4 regions of the Sphingobacterium sp. 40-24 genome follow, and region 2 is predicted to be linked to each of the others. Evidence: riboswitches for the same ligand, from Rfam matches in the RefSeq annotation. Region 2 holds a riboswitch; each other region holds the start of a gene.
The links. Region 2 has a riboswitch for S-adenosylmethionine ahead of metE (5-methyltetrahydropteroyltriglutamate--homocysteine S-methyltransferase). Riboswitches for the same ligand answer to the same signal wherever they lie in the genome.
Positions count from the first base shown of each region.

Region 1: linked by a shared signal. The riboswitch ahead of BGP15_RS07615 (methylenetetrahydrofolate reductase) and the one ahead of metE (5-methyltetrahydropteroyltriglutamate--homocysteine S-methyltransferase) in region 2 are both predicted to bind S-adenosylmethionine.
Region 3: linked by a shared signal. The riboswitch ahead of BGP15_RS05855 (O-acetylhomoserine aminocarboxypropyltransferase/cysteine synthase family protein) and the one ahead of metE (5-methyltetrahydropteroyltriglutamate--homocysteine S-methyltransferase) in region 2 are both predicted to bind S-adenosylmethionine.
Region 4: linked by a shared signal. The riboswitch ahead of BGP15_RS14205 (5-oxoprolinase) and the one ahead of metE (5-methyltetrahydropteroyltriglutamate--homocysteine S-methyltransferase) in region 2 are both predicted to bind S-adenosylmethionine.

Region 1 covers NZ_MKWH01000021.1:174,219-180,030, forward strand. Annotated here, with positions in the region: gene BGP15_RS07610 (glycosyltransferase family 117 protein) at 1-2,321, opposite strand, end outside; gene BGP15_RS07615 (methylenetetrahydrofolate reductase) at 2,563-3,519, opposite strand; SAM riboswitch class I at 3,590-3,692, opposite strand; gene BGP15_RS07620 (hypothetical protein) at 3,922-4,773, opposite strand; gene rimM (ribosome maturation factor RimM) at 4,884-5,408, opposite strand; gene BGP15_RS07630 (30S ribosomal protein S16) at 5,528-5,812, opposite strand, start outside.
Region 2 covers NZ_MKWH01000055.1:210,371-216,182, forward strand. Annotated here, with positions in the region: gene BGP15_RS20225 (hypothetical protein) at 1-506, shown strand, start outside; gene metE (5-methyltetrahydropteroyltriglutamate--homocysteine S-methyltransferase) at 606-2,918, opposite strand; SAM riboswitch class I at 2,997-3,100, opposite strand; gene BGP15_RS20235 (response regulator transcription factor) at 3,285-3,974, opposite strand; gene BGP15_RS20240 (sensor histidine kinase) at 4,077-5,812, opposite strand, start outside.
Region 3 covers NZ_MKWH01000017.1:4,158-9,969, forward strand. Annotated here, with positions in the region: gene BGP15_RS05850 (FUSC family protein) at 1-809, shown strand, start outside; SAM riboswitch class I at 992-1,104, shown strand; gene BGP15_RS05855 (O-acetylhomoserine aminocarboxypropyltransferase/cysteine synthase family protein) at 1,366-2,676, shown strand; gene BGP15_RS05860 (homoserine O-acetyltransferase family protein) at 2,710-3,753, shown strand; gene BGP15_RS05865 (homoserine dehydrogenase) at 3,791-4,972, shown strand; gene BGP15_RS05870 (GH92 family glycosyl hydrolase) at 5,036-5,812, opposite strand, start outside.
Region 4 covers NZ_MKWH01000036.1:3,645-9,456, forward strand. Annotated here, with positions in the region: gene BGP15_RS14185 (hypothetical protein) at 1-885, shown strand, start outside; gene BGP15_RS14190 (hypothetical protein) at 917-1,225, shown strand; gene BGP15_RS14195 (DKNYY domain-containing protein) at 1,242-1,868, opposite strand; gene BGP15_RS14200 (hypothetical protein) at 2,032-2,337, shown strand; gene BGP15_RS14205 (5-oxoprolinase) at 2,368-2,631, opposite strand; SAM-I-IV-variant riboswitch at 2,698-2,791, opposite strand; gene BGP15_RS14210 (DUF3050 domain-containing protein) at 3,002-3,772, shown strand; gene BGP15_RS14215 (TolC family protein) at 4,037-5,314, shown strand; gene BGP15_RS14220 (HlyD family secretion protein) at 5,314-5,812, shown strand, end outside.

The DNA of each region.
Region 1 (5,812 bases), on a different contig from region 2:
GACCTGGTCAGATGATCATTCGGAATTTCCCATTCCATTGCAGAAACTATAGCTCCCTGAAAATACGCCGGAACCGCATTTTTCTTAACCACCTCGTCTTTATCAATGCGCAATTGGACTTTCTTGGAAGGGAAATAGTTTTCCATATCACCGGAATTCAGCTGAACTTTATACTCCGGATCATCCGATGTGACAAACTGCAATAACTGCTGTATATCTACCGCATTGTCAAGTTGTCTATCTACGAAAGGGATATAATCACGAACGCCTTTTTTCGTCTTTTCAGCGGGAATCGTCACGGGGAGCCCTGCCGCTTGATACGTGGGTTGTTTGGCCTGTTGCATATACCAATCGCCTGTGAGATAGCTTAACACGACAACCCGAACATCCGGACGTACGCCCTCTACTTCTTGCAAATACCATACAGGAAATGTATCATGATCGCCATAGGTAAATAGAATAGCATTTGGAGCACAGGATTCCAAATAATTGCGTGCCATATCCCTTGCCAACGATTTCTCGGACCGATTATGATCATCCCAGTTTTGATGAGCCAAAATAATAGGGCCTCCCAACAGCGCAAAAGAAATACCTGTCGCTAAAGCGTAACGTGTTTGTACAAAACGGTTGAAAAACCGAACAAATGCTATTACTCCCAGCCCAATCCAGATCGCAAAAGCATAGAAAGACCCCACGTAAGCATAATCTCGTTCCCGGGGTTGCATAGGAGTTTGGTTGAGATAAACTACGATCGCTACCCCCGTAAACACAAACAGCAAGGTCAGTACCAAGGTATAAGGTTTATTGTTTCGGTACAGCCAGATCGCACCAGCTATTCCGAGTAGCAATGGAAGAAAAAAATAAGTGTTCCGGCTCGGGTCATGCTCCTGCGATCGAGATATTTTATCTTGCCCCCCTAAACGCCAATTATCCAATGGTCTGATCCCCGACAACCAGTTGCCGTCACTATAGGTCCCATATCCTTGCCTGTCATTCTGTCTACCCACAAAATTCCATAAGAAATATCGGGTATACATATCTCCCAGTTGAAAATTAAAAAAGAACTTAAAATTATCGGAAAACGTTGGCTGTTGCCCTTCTTTCAAATTGAGGTAACTTCTGTAATAAGCTTGATGGCTTCCATCTTGGCTATAGATACGCGGGAAAAAGGTTTCCTTATCAAATTGATATTTGTCTACCTGTGTGAAGGGAACATACTCCGACTTATCTTTCCGATAGCTCGTCTTACTATCGACGCCAACCACTTGCGAGTCATAATAAGGTCCTTTGAGTAACGGTTCCCGTATATATTGTTCACGGCTCAAATATCCTAAAAAAGAAAATACATTATCCGGCGCATTATTGTTCAAGGATGGATTTGCTTTCCCACGGATCATGACCATGGTGTAGGAACTGTATCCAAATAAAACAAAACAAAGAACCAGCAAGGCTGTATTGAGTGTATATTTCTGCTTTTTATAGGAATAATATAGACCGTAAATTATCAATCCCCCCAATAATAGGCACGAGAAAAAAATTCCGGTACCAAATCCCATTCCCAATGAGTTCACAAATACGAGATCCACTTTAGCCGCTAGACCGACTAACCATTGAATAATTCCCCACAAAACGGCCCCCAAGATCAGCACTCCGACGAGGAAAGCTTTTATTGTCCCTTTCGCATTAACCTGTCGCGCTCTTCGGAAATAAACAACCATCGCGATAGCCGGGATTGCTAAAAGATTTAATAGATGCACTCCGATCGAAAGCCCCATAACAAAAGCAATAAAAACCAGCCAACGATCGCTACCGTCTTCATCTGCACGGACTTCCCACTTTAAAATTGCCCAAAATACAACTGCTGTACATAAGGAAGACATTGCATAAACTTCAGATTCTACTGCCGAATACCAAAATGAATCGCTGAAACTAAATGCCATTGCACCGACAACTCCTGCGCCGAAGATCTGCAGGTAGGTTGACAAAGAAGCTTGTTTGTCTTTGTTGAGTAGCTTTTTAGCAATGGCGGTTATTGTCCAAAATAAAAAGGTAACAGTAATTCCACTGCAAACTGCAGAACCTATATTCATCCAATAGGCGATCTGCCCCTTATTCCCTAAAGCGAGATTAGAAAATATATTCTGAATAAGAAGAAACAATGGTGCTCCCGGTTGATGTGCCACCTCCAATTTATAGGCACAGGCTATAAATTCACCGCAATCCCACCAGCTTACCGTCTTTTCAACTGTAGCGATATATACACAGGTGGCAATTAGTCCGCAAGCAAAACCGAGTAGAGAATTTAATCTATTGTACGTCATAAGGTCAATTGGTCTATTGTTAAAATCCTTTTTAGCACTTTAAGTTAAAAAGTTATCCTGACTCCGACACACGAATTAACACTATTTAACACCAGTACCTGACTGTAAACAGGCTATTCAACACTGAATATAGAGATCGACCTAAACCACGCTGCCGAGACTTTCAACCTATTTCAGGCTTTCACAATGAATTATCATAAAAAAGGGAGCTTATCTGCTCCCTTTTTTATCATTTTATGAGTTAGGCTAGTTTTTCAACAATCTTCTTTGTTGGACCAGGATTACTCATCGTATAAAAATGTAATACCGGAGCGCCAAATTTAATCAGCTCCTGACACTGTTGTACCAACCACTCTTCACCTACCTGTCTGACGTCGGCATTCGTTTTACATGCCGCGACAGCGTCACTCAGTTCCTCTGGAATATCTAAATGAAAAATTCTTGGCAAGGTCACCAATTGCTTTTTTGTTGTCAGTGGTTTTAATCCCGGAATAATGGGCACATGGATTCCATTGTCCCTACATTTTGTTACAAATTCCTTGTATTTTTCAACATTAAAGAACATCTGAGTCACAATAAACTCTGCTCCCATATCGACTTTTTGTTTCAGATATTTAAAGTCAGTATTGAAATTTGGAGATTCAAAATGCTTTTCGGGATACCCGGCTACTCCGATGCAAAAATCAGTCTTTTCCGACGTGATAATGTCTTCATGCAGATACTTTCCTTTATTCATATCGGTTACCTGTTCCAATAGGTCTGTTGCAAAAGCATGTCCACCATCGGTTGGTATAAAATCGGCATCGCCCTTACGTGCATCACCCCGCAACACCAAAACGTTATCTATCCCCAGGAAGTTCAAATCGATCAATGCATTTTCAGTTTCCTCTTTTGTAAAACCCCCACATATCAAATGTGGCACCGCATCCACTTTATATTTATTCATGATGGCCGCACATATCGCCACTGTCCCAGGACGTTTACGATAGGAAACACGTTCCAGTAATCCACTCGCATGCTCTTTATAGATATAATCTTCCCGATGGTAGGTGACGTCGATAAAAGGAGGTTTAAACTCCATCAGTTCATCCATGGTTTTAAAAATACTTTGGATGCCCTGCCCTTTCGCCGGTGGCAATAGCTCAAAAGAAAACAATGTTTTTCCTTTGGCATTCTGGATATGATCGATAATCTTCATTAAAAAACTGTTTTTAGTTTGGTTGGCTTACATCGAAACGCACACGTCGAGGAATCGTTTATCTACATGTAACTTATCTTTCCCACATGGAGTAGGGTAGAATTTAGCACCTTGAACAATACAGGTTGCTAAGGCTTCAACGGGTCTAGTCCCTCGGCCTTTCTCTATAAGCGTTGCTAATATCGTTTTAAAAAATCAAAAGACAAAAATTATTTTTCGAAAAGGCAAAAATAGCAGCAAAAAGACTTCAATAAACGATGTTTCAACGTCACTTTAGCTTTGTATCCATGCAACGACAGGATTCTTCACCATACCAATAGTTAAAGACCTAGAAAAACCAGTAGAATTAACGATCGAGGATCATAGACAGCGAAGAGATTGACTATGCCACAAGAACATTGGCTAAAGATTAGCTGCCAAAGAATTTCGTAAATTTTTGAGATAAAATGTGACCAATAAGAGTCCTTTAACATGGTACTCCTCTTTCGATCCATATTTAAATCCGTCAAATAAATAGTGATAGGCGACTAATGCCTCTTTTTCGTTGTAAAATAATTCCTTCCAAGAATCAGGAACATCTGCCCATGCCTTGAGCACAATGCCATTCTCGGCATAAATAATTGGTGATTCGACACCATCCATTCGATAATCGTGATGGGTGCCAGAGCTTGATATGTGTTGGAAATAAGCGATAGAATAATCTACGAAATTCAAGGCCCTCGCTTTTATCTCCTTTTCACTTTCTGATTTTACCGGAGCATTTCGCCATAAATTCACTTGGCTATCAAATTTACTGGGCGTTTCCCGGATAAGGGTTTTATCTAACACAAAGTTGATATAAAGTCTTTCACTAGTGGGTATACGTGCTGAGCTAAACTGTGAAAAATCACCTCTCAGCTGAACAAAATCTTTTTTTATTTTAACAATATCCAAAGCGACACTACCTTTTTTCTCATCCGTCAATTCTAATCTATCACCGTCAAATTTGTACTTACCAAAGAGTAAGATATCATCAATCGCCATGACAAACTGGTCCTTATCATGAAGCGAAAGAAAGGATCGGTATAGAATAGGATCATTACCATAGGTATCTGCCTCCACATTTTGGGGAGATTCTCTTTTTAATTTATGATACTCATCATTTGGATAGCCCAATATCATTTGGTAGTTACCTTCAGGAAACTCCTTTTTCTTCCCAAAGAAAGTACACGAAGACAATGAGAGTGTGAATAACAGCAGTAATAACGGTTTCAAAATCAATTAATAATTATGGCCAATAGTAATATTAATATATAAGGACCAAGATAAGAAATTACTGCAATAGTAAGTATAGGATATTCAATTGAATAAGCTTGGGGATATGTCTATTCCTTATACAGATCGACCAATCCCTCAGGCAATTCAACTTCAATGATCTCCTCTTCGCCATCAATTCCTAAGATCAAATCGTCGGACAGCGGAAACATCAGTTCTTTGCCATCCATATCTACTGTGGCGACAAATTGTTGTGGGAATTCCTGAACATCTGTTATTTGCCCCAGTTCGCCATGGTTTTCATCGATCACTAAAAATCCGATTAAATCAGTATATCTAAAATCATCCGGGTCTCGCTCGGGCATTTTATCATTGGAAAGATATAGCTTTTTACGAACGAGTACCTGAGCCTTATCGATATGATCCACATCCTCAAATGTTACATAAGCAGTGCTATTTTTTTGAAATTTAATGGCATCAACAAAATAAGGAACAAGCTTTTTGTCCACTTCTACAAAGACAACATCGATATCCAAACTCTCGTATTCTTCGAATTCAAAAAACAGTTGTACTTCTCCTTTAAGACCTCTTGTTTTACTGATGTAACCGATGTAAAAGCATTGATCAATAGTCATATTTTTCTTATTTGGCGATTAGCTGTGAGACATGATTTGGCAAACGATTAGCCTATTGGCTGTTTCAAAAAAAGCCGGCTCAAGATTGAGTCGGCTTTCTCGAATACTTTATGAAAGAATTAACCTTCAGTTTCTTCTGATGCAGGAGCTTCAGTCTCTTCAGCAGCAGTTTCTTCTGCTACAGGAGCATTTTTAGCAGCTACAGCAGCAGCTTTTTCTTCTTTTTTCTTAGCTTCAGCCACTAAAGCAGCTTTTTTAGCTTCAGCTTTAGTTTGTGCTAAACCATCTTTTTTACCAGAGATTCTAGCTTCTTGAGCGTCAGTCCAAGCTGTAAATTTAGCTTCAGCAGCAGCTTCATCAAAAGCACCTTTTTTCACACCACCTTGCAAGTGTTTTTTGTAAAG
Region 2 (5,812 bases):
TTCAGGCGCTGGATAACTATCCGATGTATTTGGAGGAGACCATGGAATCCTTATCCTATGCGCTATCCTATGATGAGTCCAATACAATGGCGCTGTGTTTGATGGGAAGAGTTCATGCCGAACAGCTATTGGACTATGAGCAGGCAAAAAGGTATTTCCAGGAAGCTTTGGTGCATAATGTGCAGGCACTGGAAGTATATCCTTATTTCATTCAGACATTGATTGATATGGGGGAGTATGAAGCTGCAAAAAAGACGATCAAATTTGCTTTGACACTTCCGGCCATGCCCTTGACAGGAATCTGGATCAAGAAAGCACTGCTATTTGAAAAAATGAGAAAATACAAAAAGGCATTGAAGGCGTTAAAAAAGGCTAAACTTGAAAATGTTGACCTCGATTTTTCGTCAAACCTGAAGGCGATTGAAGATCGGATTAAAGGAAAACAGGAAATTAAGAACGGGAACGAAAAGGAAAACAAGAAAGAACGGAAGAACAGCCGAAAATAATCTCACCTTATTCGTATAACAGTTTTTATTTTGAACGAAGTCCAATAAAGAAGCCCTAGCTGAAATTTCAGCTAGGGCTTTATCAATATAGTTTAAGAATTATTCTGCTCTTAAGATTTTCGCAGCCTCAACCATAGACTCTAAAGCCGCTTTGGTTTCTGGCCAAGCACGAGTTTTCAAACCACAGTCAGGATTAACCCAAAGTTGTTCTGCTGGAACTACTGCTTTTGCTTTGCGCAATAGATCTACCATCTCATCTTTGCTTGGAACACGTGGTGAGTGAATGTCATAAACACCTGGACCAATATCATTTGGATATTTGAAATCACCGGCGAAAGCATTCAATAATTTCATTTGAGAACGTGAAGTCTCAATCGTGATAACGTCGGCATCCATTGCAGCGATATCTTCGATCACATTATTGAACTCAGAATAACACATGTGTGTGTGAATCTGTGTATCGTCTTCAACATTTGATGAAGAGACACGGAAAGCACGTACTGCCCAGTTCAAGTAATCTTTTTGATCAGCTTTACGTAACGGTAATCCTTCACGGATAGCTGGTTCATCGATTTGTATGATTTTGATACCTGCTTTTTCCAAGGCTTGTACTTCATCCAAGATCGCCAATGCAATTTGGTAAGTCGTTGTTGAGCGCGGTTGATCGTTACGTACGAAAGACCATTGTAAGATTGTTACAGGACCAGTCAACATACCTTTAACCGGACGATTTGTCAATGATTGTGCATATGAAGACCAACGGACAGTCATATCTTCAGGACGGTATACGTCACCATAGATAATCGGAGGTTTTACACAACGTGAACCGTAAGATTGTACCCAACCATTTTGTGTGAAAGCGTAACCAGCCAATTGTTCACCGAAGTATTCAACCATGTCATTACGTTCGAATTCGCCGTGTACTAATACGTCGATATCCAATTGCTCTTGAAGACGGATGGTGTTTTCTGTTTCTTCTGCGATTGCTTTATCGTATTCTGCCTGCGTAATAGCACCCTTTTTCAGATCTGCTCTCCATTTACGAACATCTTTCGTTTGTGGGAATGAACCGATAGTTGTGGTCGGGAACGCCGGTAAGTTGAATTTCGCTTGTTGCGCTGCTTTACGGTCTGCAAATGCTGAAGTGCGTTTTGCATCGTCATCAGTAATATTGCTTGTACGTGTTTTAACCTCTGGTTTGTGGATCAATGGAGAGGTACGACGGCTTTCAGCAGCCGCTTTGTTCGCTTCGAAGCGTTTTGCTGTTTCAGCATCAACTTCTCCCTCCGCTAGTACGGCTAAGTCTTTTACTTCAGCTAATTTTTGTTTAGCAAATGCTAACCAGTTTTTTACTTCAGCTGGTAGCGATTGTTCATTGTGTTCATTGTCTAAGTCAAAAGGAACGTGCAACAAAGATGAAGAAGGAGCTACCCATACACGGTCTTTTCCTAATGCATCAACAGCCTGTTTGATTTTAACCAATGATTTTTCGTAATCATTTTTCCAGATGTTACGGCCTTCAACAATACCTAAAGATAATGTTAATGAAGCAGGAACTTTAGCCAATACCGTATCCAATTGGTTTTCACCGCGTACCAGATCCAAATGTAAAGCATGGATAGGTAGGTTAACTGCGATATCTTCGTTGTCTTTTAAAGCTTCGAAGTAAGTCGTTGCGATTAATTTGATATTTTTTGCTGCTGCAGCTAATTTTTCGAAAGTAGGTTGATATAAAGCTTTTACTTTAGCATCTAAATCCAATGCTAAGAAAGGCTCGTCAATCTGAACATATTGTGCACCAGCATCAGCTAATTTAGCTAGTATTTGCTCATATACTGGAATAAGTTTATCCAATAAATCGATACGGTCGAAGCCAGCTTCTTTTTCTTTACCGATCAAAAGGTATGTAATAGGACCTAATAGAACTGGTTTAGTATCGATGCCCAATGCTTTTGCTTCGTTGTATTCATTTAAGAATTTTTCGGAAGTCAATTTGAATTCTTGATCTTTTGTGAATTCTGGTACCATGTAGTGGTAGTTCGTATCCAACCACTTGGTCATTTCCATTGCAGTCACGTCGATTCCTTCTTGTTGGAAACCGCGCGCCATGGCAAAATATAGATCTAAACTGTAATTGTTGTCTACTTTATTCAATAAAGAATGGTAGCGAGCAGGAATTGCACCAACAGTGAGGGTTAAATCCAATACTTGATCGTAAAAAGAGAAATCATTGGAAGGGATCAAATCTATTCCAGCATCTTTTTGTGTTTTCCAATTGCCTTCACGAATTTTTTTTGCTGTGTCCAATAATTCCTCAACAGAAGATTTTTTAGCCCAATAGGCCTCATTGGCTTTTTTCAATTCGCGGAACGCGCCCACACGAGGGTAACCTAAATTGTTAGTCAATAACATAATGAATGTTTTTAATATTTCTTTTTCAACTATATTTCTTGCTAGAGAGAGAAGGACACACTAGAATTTGGTGACTTCGGCTTATCATTCCCATATCAAGTAGGGTAGAATTTAGCACCTTGTCAAGGGACAGGTTGCTAAGGCTTCATCGGGTCTATTCCCTCTGCCTTTCTCTATAAGCGACGCTAAGTTAGAACATTTCTTTTTGAAATGCAAATTTTTTATAAAAGTGCGTCAATTTTTTATATTCTACTAAGGATGAAATTGTTTTGTTCTTTTATTTTCATCCACGAATTCGAGTAAGTCACGCTTGAATACGTGTGTAGCATAAAAAGGGGAATGACTATATTTTTCATTCCCCTTTTTTTAGCTGACCAAAAGTTTGTAACCTTTTCCGTGCACATTGACAATTTCAACTTTGCTATCTTCTTTTAGATATTTACGAAGTTTACTGAGAAATACATCCATACTTCTACCCGTAAAATAGTTATCATCATGCCATATTTTTAACAACGCTTCTTCCCGGGTCAGCACATCATTTTTCTTTAAGCAAAGCAAGCGGAGTAGTTCAGCTTCTTTCGTGGAGAGTTTTTGCATCTGTCCTTTGTAAGAAATCTGCTGACTTGTATAATCAAAGAAATAATCGCCAATTTCAAATTTATCCGCAACCACTTCTTCTTCTTTGTCTCGAACACTGCGTTTCAGCAAAGCATTGATGCGGAGCAATAATTCTTCCACTCGAAAAGGCTTGGTGATATAATCATCTCCTCCTAGCTCAAAGGCTTCGGTCTTATCTTCCATCATCCCCTTTGCTGTGGCAAAGATAATAGGAACAGTATTGTTTGTTTTTCTGATTTCACGTCCAACTGTAAATCCGTCCTTTTTTGGCATCATGACATCAAAAATACAAAGGTCGTAGTTATTTTTTTTGAATTGAGAAATCGCTTCATCTCCATCCGTGCATAATGTGACGTCAAATTTTCCCTTTAATTCGAGATAGTCTTTTAAAAGATCCCCCAAATTAGGATCATCTTCTGCTAATAATATCTTTTGCATAATGAATATATTAATTTTCACCAATGTCCCTTGATGCTGATAAATCAGCCTTCCTCAACCTTTGAAATTTTTTAAAGAGGAAATATACAAAAAAGGAACGTTTTATTTTTTAATAGGCAAAATTACTTCAAAGGTCGTGCCTTTATCTTTTTCACTTTTAACTGTAATTTTTCCGTTCAGCCTTCTCAGAATGTCCTGTACATAACTTAAGCCAAGGCCAAATCCTTTGACATTATGAACATTCCCAGTTGGAATACGGTAAAACTGGTCGAAAATCTTTTGCAGGTGATCCCGGCTCATCCCAATACCATTGTCGGCTATGGTGACAACAATGGTGTCGCCAACATTTTTTGAATTGATGTTGACATGTAAATCTCCTTTGCTGTACTTGATGGCATTATCCAAAAGATTGTAAAATACATTGGAAAAATGTAACTCATCACCAACGACAACATCCTTGGTCGCTGCAAGATCTATACTGAATTTCCCGCCAATATTTTGCATCCGTAGCTGCATACTGTCCGTTACTGCCGAAACAAGATCATTGATGCATACTTCTACCTGGTCGAGTTTTAGCGTTTCTTTTTCTAGTCTTGCCAAATCGAGCACACGTTCAATATGATTTCCGAGTCTAACATTTTCGTCGTAGATGATATTAGCCAATTTCTGAACGCGCTTGTGGTCGGCATTGATGTCTGGATCTTTAAGTGACTCACTGGCAATCATAATTGTTGCAACAGGTGTTTTAAACTCATGCGTCATGTTGTTGATGAAATCCGTCTTCATTTCCGAAACTTTCTTTTGTCTGAAGATGATAATCAGTGTATAAGCAAAACACCCCACCAACAAGAAAAGCAGTGCCAGCATGGGCAGCAACAGATAGCCCATATTATCGGCAATTATCGCCTTTTTATTGGGGAAATAGATGGTTAATTTTCCTGGCGCAGCACCGATATCACCTTTAAAAAGTGCCGTTGAGTATTTGGTTGTATTTGTTGGGTTATTTAAAGCGGCTTCGTTTAAAATATTATTTAGTAATATATTGTTTGTGCTCCATATTTCAATATTGAAAGGAGCTTTAATGTCGCGTTGAGCCAACTCCTCTTTGATAAGTTCTTGAACGATGATCACATTCAATCGATCCTTTAATGGACGTTTAGCAAGCTCCATTCCAATAGCAATATCTTCGATGTAGTCTGCTTTTTTGCCGCCCAGCATGGCAACGGAATCATATACATTAAAGCCACTCCACGCGTTTTTTCTGTTGAGGATATCCAATCTTTTTTCCAAATCAGAAATTGTTTTCGCAAGTTTCGCATTCTCTCTTGGAGGTAATGTGGCTACCCGGAATTTTGTTTGTTGATTGACCAGTGGGTCCATTAGGGGGATAACAAACCGCGTGCTATCGTCCTTCCCATTGATCTGATCATCTACCTTTGAAGCATTTAACATGATAAAAGCCTGTACCAAATTATCGTCGGTAAGCTCATTTGAAACAGAAAATTTGATAAATTTCTGGTACTCCGGTCTTTTGATGTATGTTTCGTAGAATGAATTTTTGATTTCAATTACATTTGGATACAATGCACGTAATTGGTCTTCTTGCTCTTTAAAGTTTGAGAAAACAACATGTTGTTTGTTTTTTAATTCTTCAATTCTATACTGTATTTCGAGTTGCTCGGCCAAAAGACGTTGTTTGGCCTGTTCCTGCTTGGATTTTTCAATGTTACGCTCCTGTTGAACCTTAGCGAAGTCAACTACCTCCCGTCGTTCAAGCTTACCGGCAACAGCTGTAATCGCAGCATTGACGGACTCATCAAATAATTGAGACTTTTGGC
Region 3 (5,812 bases), on a different contig from region 2:
CTCTTCTTTTTGGAACAGGTGCATTGATCGGTATTTTATTTTTGGATTTTAAATATACCTATTGGATCTTACTGACGATCGCTATTGTTGCCAGGCCAGCATTTTCAATGACAAAAACCCGTAATATAGAACGTATTGTCGGTACATTCTCGGGTATTATAGTTGGTGTGTTCTGCTTAATTTCTATTCATTTTCTTCCAGCACTCCTAACCATAGCTGCATTGGGTCTTTTTGGATTCTTTTTGTTCAACCGATCTAACTATATGGTCAGTGTCATCTTCATTACCTTGGGAATTGTGATTGCACTCAATCTGTTCGAAGGCAACATCAATCTCATTTTAGGCAGCCGAATACTTTTCACACTGATTGGAGCATTCTTGGCTATAGCGGGTTATTTCTTGATACCTGTACGCCAGAGCACAGGCATGGTTCAGCTGGCAAAAGAGGTATCCCTTTACAACGCGCATTATTTCCAGATCATCAATAACCGTCTGTCGGACGAAAGACAAAGTTCGTTTGATATACGACTGGCTCGTAAAAAGGCGCAGACCGCCATGGCCCTGTTTTCAGACGCCATTAATCAAATGAAAAAAGAACCCGAGCACAAATGGATGGATTGGTCACATATTCACCATTTTCAGGCACTCGCATATCAGGTCAATTCCCATTTGGTGGGCCTCTCGCTATCGTTAAACAAAAAGACGAATCGCCACCTCGCCTATGATATCCATAGTAGAATCGATGCGCTTAAACCTCTCCTAACAGATTTAAATCAAACTGCAGAACGGATCAATTTAAAGAAATCATAATACCCGATTGACAGTTACTTTTGCGGTTTCATCGGAAGATATGCGATGCCAATCGGCATGTTATTCAAAATTCCTTTAACTAAAAAATACCATTTCTTTTGCTTTAATAAAAAAAGAGTTTATATTTGTGTCGTCTTCGAAAGAAGATTTCTAATCAACACCTCCCTTCATCAGTAGGTCTTGATTTATAAAGAAGTGGCGAGAGACTGGCTCAATGACCCACTGGCAACCTTCAATTTGTTTGAAAAGGTGCCAATTCCTGTCCAAAACAATATCGTTTTGGAGCATATAAATGACATAAGACAATGATTATTAAATTACTGAAGTCCATTAAAAATTCAGGTTCAACACAAGTGAACCGCACGATAAGCGAAAGTGTAACCCATCGTACAATTGTATCGATGCGAATGCGAATGCGTATGCATATGCACTTCCATGCTTGTTAAAAATCATTTCCGTTTTCTTGGATAAAGATTTAACAGCCCCTTCAAGGAGGTGTGTATGCTTCTCTTTTTACTTTGCAATTTCTTTTTGAACCCTTAAAATCTGATATATTATGTCTTCAAACAAAAATTTAAAATTCGAAACTCTTCAGGTTCACGCTGGCCAAGTCGCTGACCCTACTACGGGATCTAGAGCAGTTCCTATATATCAAACAACATCTTTTGTATTTGAAAATGCCGAACACGGCGCAAACTTATTTGCATTAAAGCAGTTCGGTAATATTTATACACGGATTATGAACCCTACTACGGATGTTTTCGAACAACGTATTGCGGCACTGGAAGGTGGAGTTGCAGCTGTTGCTGTTGCATCCGGCCAGGCGGCACAGTTTATAGCTTTAAATAATATTTTGGAAAGTGGTGACAATTTTGTTGCGGGATCCAACTTATACGGCGGTACATTCAACCAGTTTAAAGTTTCTTTTAAGCGCCTAGGCATCGAAGCTCGTTTTGCAACAGATGCCGAAGCCGATAAAATTGAAGCGCTCATTGATGATAAAACAAAAGCAATCTATGTTGAAACAATCGGAAACCCAAGTTTCAATATTCCCGACTTTGAAAAAATTGCTGCTGTAGCAAAAAAATATGAATTACCATTAATCGTTGACAATACTTTTGGAGCCGGAGGTTATTTATTTAAACCTCTGGAGTATGGTGCAAATGTGGTTGTTGAATCGGCAACTAAATGGATCGGTGGACATGGCACAAGCATTGGCGGTGTCATCGTCGACGGCGGAAACTACAATTGGGGCAATGGAAAATACCCGCAATTTTCCGAACCATCTGAAGGCTATCATGGTTTAGTGTTTTCCGAAGTTTTCGGTGAAAGCGGACCATTCGGAAATATTCAATTTGCCATTCGGGCGCGTGTGGAAGGGCTCCGGGATTTCGGACCAGCACTCTCCCCTTTCAATTCATTTTTATTATTACAAGGACTTGAAACCTTGTCTTTGCGGGTGCAACGCCATGTAGACAACACTTTAGAGGTCGCAAAATGGCTTGAGGCGCATCCACAGGTAGAAAAAGTAAACTATCCGGGATTAAAAAGCTCTCCGAGCTTCGCTAACGCACAAAAATACCTTAAAAATGGCTATGGCGCGGTACTTTCTTTCCAGCTTAAAGGTGACGCAGCGCAAAAGGCCAATAGCTTTATCGACAGCTTAGAATTGATCAGTCATTTGGCCAATGTTGGTGATACGAAGTCATTGATTATTCATCCAGCAGCTACAACCCATCAACAATTGAGTGATGAAGATCAAGCCAATGCCGGAGTCTTCAAAGGCTTATTACGTCTTTCTGTAGGAATAGAGCATATTGATGATATCAAAGCTGATTTACAACAAGCTTTTGATAAAATTAAATAATCAGATTTTTTCGGCTTAAAACTTAAACGTAAAATGAGTAAGCATATATATCTGCACCCGGAGCCTTTTGTATTTGAAAATGGAAGAGAGCTTACTGATTTACAAATCAGTTATGAAACATTTGGCAAACCCAACGCAGATCGCAGCAATGTGATCTGGGTTTGCCATGCATTAACGGCCAATGCAGATGTGCTGGATTGGTGGTCCGGTCTTTTTGGAACAGGTGAGTTGTTTGATGCAAACGATTATTATATTATTTGTGCCAATGTCATAGGATCAGCATATAATAGCAGTAATCCGCTATCTGTAAACCCAGCAACCGGACAACCCTATTACCTATCTTTCCCCGAATTCACAGTGAGGGATTTGGTTCACGCACATCAAGTCCTTGCGGACCACCTGGAAATCAAACAAATAGAGATCCTTATCGGGGGGTCATTAGGCGGTCAACAAGCATTGGAATGGGCCGTATCGCACAGTATAGCCATCAACCATCTCATCGTGGTTGGAACAAATGCCGTCCACTCACCATGGGGTATTGCATTCAATGAAAGTCAACGTCTGGCCATTACAACTGATCGAACCTTTTACGCCAATCACCCTGATGGTGGAGCTAAAGGATTGAAAGTTGCACGCGCTATGGCACTGTTGTCTTACCGCAACTATACAACGTATGCCAACACGCAAAAGGAAGATGATAACGAAAAACTCGATCATTATAAAGCATCCTCCTATCAGAACTATCAAGGTGAAAAATTGGTGAAACGCTATAATGCGTACAGCTATTACTTCCTGACCAAAGCAATGGACAGCCACAATTTAGGTCGGGGAAGACGATCTATTGAATCTGCTTTGGCGAGCATTGATTGTCCAACTTTAGTCCTGAGCGTTAATACAGATTTGTTGTTTCCGCCACAAGAGCAACAATTCATCGCGCAACATGTTCCCAATGCCCATTATCAAGAGATTGAATCGACCTATGGCCACGATGGCTTTTTGATCGAAACAAAAAAACTCACAAAAATCATTAGCAGCTTTCTGCGGGAACAAAAAGAATACATAAACGAATTAGTATAAGAGAGTAAATAATATATAAGAGAATTTAAGAAGAGATATGAGTAATAAATTAACAATAGGGATGTTTGGGTTTGGTGTCGTAGGCCAAGGTCTTTACGATATCATCAAAACCAAAGATCTTAATCTGGAGATCAAGAAATTTGTCATTAAAAACGGAGATAAAAAACGCTCGCTACCAGCAGATTTATTTTCTACCGATGCCGAAACAATTTTAGGTGACCCAGAAATTAATACTGTTGTCGAACTAATCGATGATGCCGAAGCAGCATACCAACTAACTGTTCGTGCTTTGAAATCGGGGAAAAATGTGGTATCTGCCAATAAAAAAATGATTGCCAGCCATTTGGAAGAGCTGGTTGATATCCAACATGAATACGGGACCAGTTTATTATATGAAGGTGCCGTTTGCGGAAGTATTCCCATTATACGGAATTTAGAAGAATACTATGACAATGAATTACTGCATTCTGTCAGCGGTATTTTTAATGGATCTTCCAACTACATTTTATCTAAAGTTTTCAACGAAAATCAGCAATATACAGATGCTTTAAAGAAAGCACAAGAACTTGGTTTTGCAGAAACAGATCCAACGCTGGATGTAGGTGGATTTGACCCCAAATTTAAGGTATGTATTGTTGCTTCGCATGCGTACGGTATCTATGTCAAACCAGAAGATGTGTTCAATATTGGTATTGATAAATTGGGACAGCAAGATATTCGTTTTGCGAAAGAAAAGAACCTCAAGATCAAATTGATACCGACGGCAAAAGAGATCGACGGCGACAAAGTTGTACTTTATGTATTACCACGCCTAGTAGGCAAAGACAGCATGCTCTATAATGTAGAAAATGAGAACAATGGAGTATTGGTGAAAGCGGCCTTTGCAGACGAACAATTTTTCTATGGTAAAGGAGCAGGTGGCCACCCAACAGGTTCTGCTGTGCTATCGGATATCGCGGCTCTTCGCTATGGATACCGCTATGAGTATAAAAAACATTTAGAATCCAGCACATTAAATTATAGCCAAGATTATTTAATTAAGGTTTATTTGAGATATACAGATGATACACTGATTGAAAAGTTAAATTTCAGTGAAATCACAGAACGATATTACGCACCAGATTTCAAATATGTCATCGGACATATTAATCTTCAACAAATCGCAGCCCATAAAGCTGATTTGGATCAAGAGGGCAATTTTATTGCTGAAATCGCGTAGGCAATCAACAAACCAACCTACCTTGAAAATAGCCCCGAATGGGGCTATTTTTTTATCTTATATTTAGTCACCTTTCAACTTGAGATCTAAAATCCCACCTTCCACCAAACGTTCAAAAGGAAGTTGCCAACCTTTCCACAGGCGATTATTCAACCGAACTTGATCAACAATAGAACTATTGGGTTGCTCTTTCTTCACCTGAATGATAAATTTATTTTTTCTTAATTTCTTCGGCAATTGTATCGTTACCCGATCGAAAAGTGGCGCGCCTATCTGAAGTGCGGGCTTCTCGGTGGTGAGACTTCGGACATCGAATAGGCCGATACTCGACAAGACATACCATGCTCCAAGCTGTCCTTGGTCTTCGTCTTGTCCGTAGCCATAGCCATGTATCGCATCGTTACCATAAAACTCATTGCAAATTGCCCGTACCCATTTTTGACTCAGATCAGGTCTACCAGAAAAATAGAACAGCCAAGAGATATGCAGGTTCGGTTGATTACCGTGATTATAAAGACTTTCAATCCCTGCGAAGGCGTCAATTTGTGTACCACCTCCAAACACATTCTTCTGCGACACCGTAAAGATACTATCCAACCGCTGATTGAACAGATCCTTTCCAACGAGTTTAACCAATTCTTGTGGGACATGCGGAACATAGAACGTATACTGCCATGCATTTCCTTCCTGAAATCCACGCCATGGTTCATAAGGGTTAAAGTTTGAAATGAATCGTCCAGTACTATCCTTTGGCCGCATAAACTTCGTCTCGGCATCATACAGATTGCGCCATCCATTGGATAATTCCTGAAATTTAACATAGTCTTTTTGACGCCCCAA
Region 4 (5,812 bases), on a different contig from region 2:
CTTTTAGACTGGCCGGTCACCTATAGCTATCTATTTTTTGTATTGATGGTAGCGATTATTTTCTTTTATATAAGATTGGTTATCATTATATTGGACAAAAAGCAGAACTGGCTGGTTAACCCCGAAAAACGCGCCGGTATGCAATTATTTTTTTGCTGCATACTTCCGACACTTTTATTGTTCTGGATCATTGGCCCAGATCCACAGGCGAAGGATGAATGGCTGCTGTTTCCTTTAATGGTCATATTTAGCGGCATTTTGGTCCTGAATATGTCCTATACAGTTTATTTCTATGTCGCTGTTTACCACAGGCAAAAACTCATAATTTTTGAACAGAAAGAAACTATCCTCCAGCAAGAATTAAGAACGAGAGATCTCCAGGAGCAGATTGAGCTGCTTTCTCCGGGTATCGAAGAGCTGAAAGAGATCCTGGAAACAGCAGGGGAAGATAGAGATGTGGATTCCATGGATGAAATAGATTTAACCATGTGCAGATCCATGGATCTGGAACAGGAAGTATTCCTGCTCAATAATAAAATCTTGTCCCAAAAGATATCCTATAAGGATATCGGGATTTTTACTTATAAAAATGGTATAGTCAGCCTTTATTTAAGAACTGCGATGGACGAAAATCTGACTTGTGGTGAGCAGCGCAGCTTAAAGGAAGTTGTTAATATCACGAAGGGATTTGTACAGAAGATTGACCGGGATAAAGCCATACCCTTGGATATGATCCAAGCTTGCCAGCAACTGAAACGGGGCCGATTGCGTATCGTGCTCAAAATACCTTTTGAGGGACGGTACTATTTTGAGGTGTCCGACAAGATTGCAAAGCATATCAGGGAATGGGTCATGTTGCAGGTGCCAATAGAAAAAGAGCAATAAAATATATTAGGTAAACTTTAATAGATAGATTATGGAAAAAGTAAGGGACAATACCTGGAAATGCCGAGCTACTGGTAAAGTTGGATTTCCTTCTTTAATTGAGGCGCAATGGGCAATGCTTCACTTTAAGTTCAGATCCCGGATGAGAAACAAACTGGATGGTAAACGTATCAAACACAGGATGGGTAAAGACGCCTGCAAAAGGGCCTATTATTGTAAGTTCTGCAAAGGTTATCATATTACCACCTGGGAAAAAGGTCACTTTAATGATTATAAGGCCAAAGCCGAATCCTGGGAGATACCGAAAGTATTAGGAAATTGGAATTATTCGATAGAATAATCCCGTGGTCTATTTTCTATTCCAATTTTTTTCCTCTATAATATTCATTCCAGTTATCCTTCGCATAACCTTTACCCAGATATTTAAATGTGAAAGCAGTTGCATCCTTTATCTCTTGACCAAAATAATAGACTTTCCAGCTATCTTTACTGTATCCGTCACCGAGAAGAACAAAGCTTTGGGCGGATACATTTTTTATTTGATTGCCTCTATAATAAACATTCCAGCTGTCTTTGGCATATCCTTCATCCAGTATTTTAAAGCTGGGCGCAGAGACATCTTTAATCTTAACGCCACGATAATAGGCATTCCAACTATCTTTGGCATATCCCCAACCAAGTGATTGGAAAGAATGTGGCGATACATCTTTAATCTTAACGCCACGATAATAGGCATTCCAGTTGTCTATTGCATAAGCATTGCCGAGGTCTTTGAAAGATCGTGCATCGACACCTTCGACCATCTTATCCCTGTAGAAGATCCGGTTGCCTATGTTGACATAATCGTTTTCTCTGTCATGTCGAAACGTCGTCTGAGACGTAGATCTTTTATTGTGACGACCTTGTTGAGCAATACTTTTCCCCAATATACATAGCAATGCAAAGGAAATAACAAGCATATTTTTTAAGTGGATAAAGGCCATAATGTATCTGTTTTATAATATGATATTTATATTGAATCCCTCCTTTATGACCAAGATAATTCACCGAAGGTTTAATCATTTTATCATTTTATTTCTCGTTATCCTTATCCGTTTCAAATGCAACTATTTTGGAATCCAAATATTTTTTTGTATATTGCTGGTTATGAGTTTTAAAGAAAAATTAGAGAACTGGCGCACGTCAATCAATCGCGCCGGTAGTGGTGAGGAATTGTATATTTTGCTTTTGAACTATAAAAGGTTTATCAACAAAAATTGGGTGGACGATTTTGGCGATCCGGGCAACTGGAAATCGGAATTAAATCAGGTCATCAGCAAAGTAAGAAACAAGGTGGATGTAGCAGATATCAGAGCCTGCCAAGATTTATCGTCCTATCAGGACGATGCCCGGCAGACCGCACATTCACTCAATCATACGTTAAAATATCATCACTCATTGACAAAAGGGTAGGCTAGGCCTACCTTTTTTTGCCGATAACGATTACTGTAAAGGAATCAGGACATTCTGTTCCAAGCGTACAGGGACATGCTTCACCGAGGTAAAACCGTCTTCCTTGGAAATGATGTTGGAAAGATCCAGTCCTCTTTTGGAGAACGTACTGATCAAAGCTGTTCTAAAGGTTGCTTTGGCTGAACCCCAGCCTTGTCCTAAAATCGTGTCATTGTTGAGCTGGATCAGTTCATCTGTTGAGTAATAACTGAATTTTTCCAGTAAGTGTTGGTAAAGATTTGTTGTAGTAGCCATACAATTTAAAAATTTAAAGGATTAAACCATAAACTGTATCCAGATCTTGTTGGGAAAATAATCGTTCTGTGACGTTTATTTTGGTCGAAACCCGTATTAATTTACCACCGCGGTGCCTCCACTCGGTTGGTATTGCATCATGCAATTCTGAATACTCTACAAATATAGTAGATTATTTTTTATAATAAAAAATATTTTTGTTTTTAAGGGTAAATGAGCGCTAACAACAGGAATAGGGAGGTCAAAAGCGAGGCGCGTTGTTGGCTGTGATTTGGTTATGAAGCGGATAGCTGGGCGAAAAATTTATCATGTTACTGTAATCTCATCGAAAATACTTTTAAAAACAGAGATAAGACAATACTTTTGCGCCATGAATAGAATTGCGGAAATTAACGAATACATTGCTGCCGAACGCGAGGTATTATTGCAACACCCTTTGTATCGTAAGATCAAAACGATCAAGAATCTACGTTCTTTTACAGAAGGGCATGTGTACGCTGTATGGGATTTTATGTCTTTACTAAAAGCTTTACAGATTAAATTGACCTGTACGACTTTACCTTGGTTTGCGAGTGAGCATCCATCAACACGCTATCTAATCAACGAAATTGTATTGGCTGAGGAATCGGATGAATACATTGATGGCCGCCGTTTGAGCCACTTTGAGATGTATCTGGACGCCATGGATGCCATGGGTGCCGACCTTCATCTGGTCAACAAATTTATTGCTCAAGCCAAAAAATCGAACAACATATTCGATGTCATTGCAACGACCACATTGGACAAGCGGATCAAAGACTTTTTGAATTTTACATTCGAAGTGATTGCTGAGGGCGAGGTGCATAAAATTGCCGCAGCATTTACATTTGGACGCGAAGATCTTATCCCGGGAATGTTTACCTCTATTTTGGAAGAGATTAAAACAAACTTTCCTACAGCCAATCTGGATAGCTTTATTTATTATTTTCAACGCCATATTGATCTTGACGGCGACGAGCATGGACCGTTGGCGATGCAGATGATCACAGATCTTGCCAAGGACGATGAGGTTAAATGGACGGAAATGAAAGAGATCAGTAAAATTGCGCTACAAAAAAGAATCCAGCTGTGGAATGCAATAGAAGATTCCTTATATGGATAATCTATTATTATACCATCGAGAAAGGCCTTTCAAATCACGATTTGAAAGGCCTTTTTTATGTGCTGTAAAAAAGGATATTGTAAGGACTTATTGGCAGATATTGGTCTTTTTGTTTGAATTGATGAAAAAATGTCTTTTTTCCATAACATATTGGCGTTTGTGAAGAAATCCAAGTTCCAATAAGTGTCTAAGTTTGCAACGCAAAAAAATTACATAGCACACGTGAACTTTTTTCCTCCCTATTGGGCAAAAGGCATACTAACCATGGGATTGTTAGTATGCGCTATTTCGGACACCTTCGCCCTCGATTCTTTGCGCATGTCCCTGAAAGACATGATCGACAAAGCGCTACAGAACAGTAAATACATCGAGCAGTCTTATTTGCAGCTCAAAGAAACTGAGGTGGCAGTACAGCAGCAACGCATGGAGTTGCTGCCCAAGATTTCCGCCAGAGCTTCTGCTAGTTATGCAAGTAATATGCCTGTGTATGACCAGGGTCTTTTAAATAAACCTTCCCAGCATGATATCATTCATTACTTGTACGATAGCGGCCTGGATTTTTATCTGAACCTCTACAATGGGCATCGGGACCTAATGAAAATTGAGTCCAAAAAATTGGAAAATGAGCTGGCCAGAATCGATTGGAAGAATGCCGCAGCGCAGACGAAATTGGAGGTTTGCAATCTTTTTTTGGATTTGGAACTGTCGTATAGTAACCGATCTTTAATTGAGCAGGATATCGCTGATCAACGGGCACAGCTCAGGGAGATTGAGCATCTGTATAAGGCGGGTGTTGTATTGCACAGTGACGTCTTGCGTATTTCGTTGGAGCTTTCGAAGCGGGAACTGTTGCTCGTGCAGATCGGTCATGATATTCAGGCTGCAAATCAGAAGCTGCAGCTAATTGGTGGTATTACTGCGGAGATTGTGCCCCTGCCCGAGCAGTTTCAGGTGGAAAACCCCAGCTATGAAGCGCTTGTTGCCGAAGCGCGAAGCCATGCTTTTTCCCTCCTAAAATCCGAACAGGAAGTGGTTTTGAAGAAGTTGTCGGTCAAACAGGCGCGATCAAATTATCTTCCTGAGTTGGGTTTGACCAGTACATTCACCTTTGCCAATCCACAGGTTTTCTTGTATCCCTATAATCCCAGCTGGTATAATCTGAGTATCACAGGGCTCAAATTAAACATACCGATCTCGGCAATTTATCTCAATAAAAACGTGGTGCGCGGAGCACAGATCGCATTGGATCGACAAGAGGTAAAACACCATCATGAAGAGGAGATTCTGGAAAATCAGCTTTTACAGGCCTTGTTGGATTATCAATTGGCTATTAAGCAGCAGGAGGTCTGTCAAAACAATAAGGCGTTGGCGCAGGAAAATGCACGAATTATAAAAAACAGGTATTTTAAATCATCGGCTTTGATTACAGATCTATTGGATGCTGATATGCAATACCTAAAAACACTTTTTGATCTTGAAACCGCACATATTGCGATACAGAAACATTATTATTTTATCGAATTTTTGAAGGGTACTATCTAATGAAACCTAAATCACGAAGAACAGTTGTGGAGGCACAACTCACTCGAATCACCAACTGGTTGGCCGGAATTGTCTTGTTGGCCTTGTTGTTATGGGGCGCTCAAGCATTATGGATGCGACTGCGGTATACCTACACAAATGATGCACAGGTAACACAGTATATCAATCCCATTGTTTCTCGGGTAGGAGGATATGTGGTTTCTGTGCATTATCACGATCATCAATTGGTTAAACGGGGTGATACCTTGTTGCTTATAGATAATAAGGAATATAAATATGAGGCTGATCAGGTAGCTGCATCCGTCAATAAGGAAGCTGCAGAGATCAATGTTCTTCATAGTCAAAAGGAAATTCTCCAGGCGGAACATGAATCTTTACGGACCTCAATTGCTGCCGGGGAGGCTCGGGTAACCAAGCAACAGTTGGAATATGATCGCTATAATTATTTGTTTCAGGAAAAGTCTGCAACGGCACAGCAACTGGAGGATGTAAAAGCAA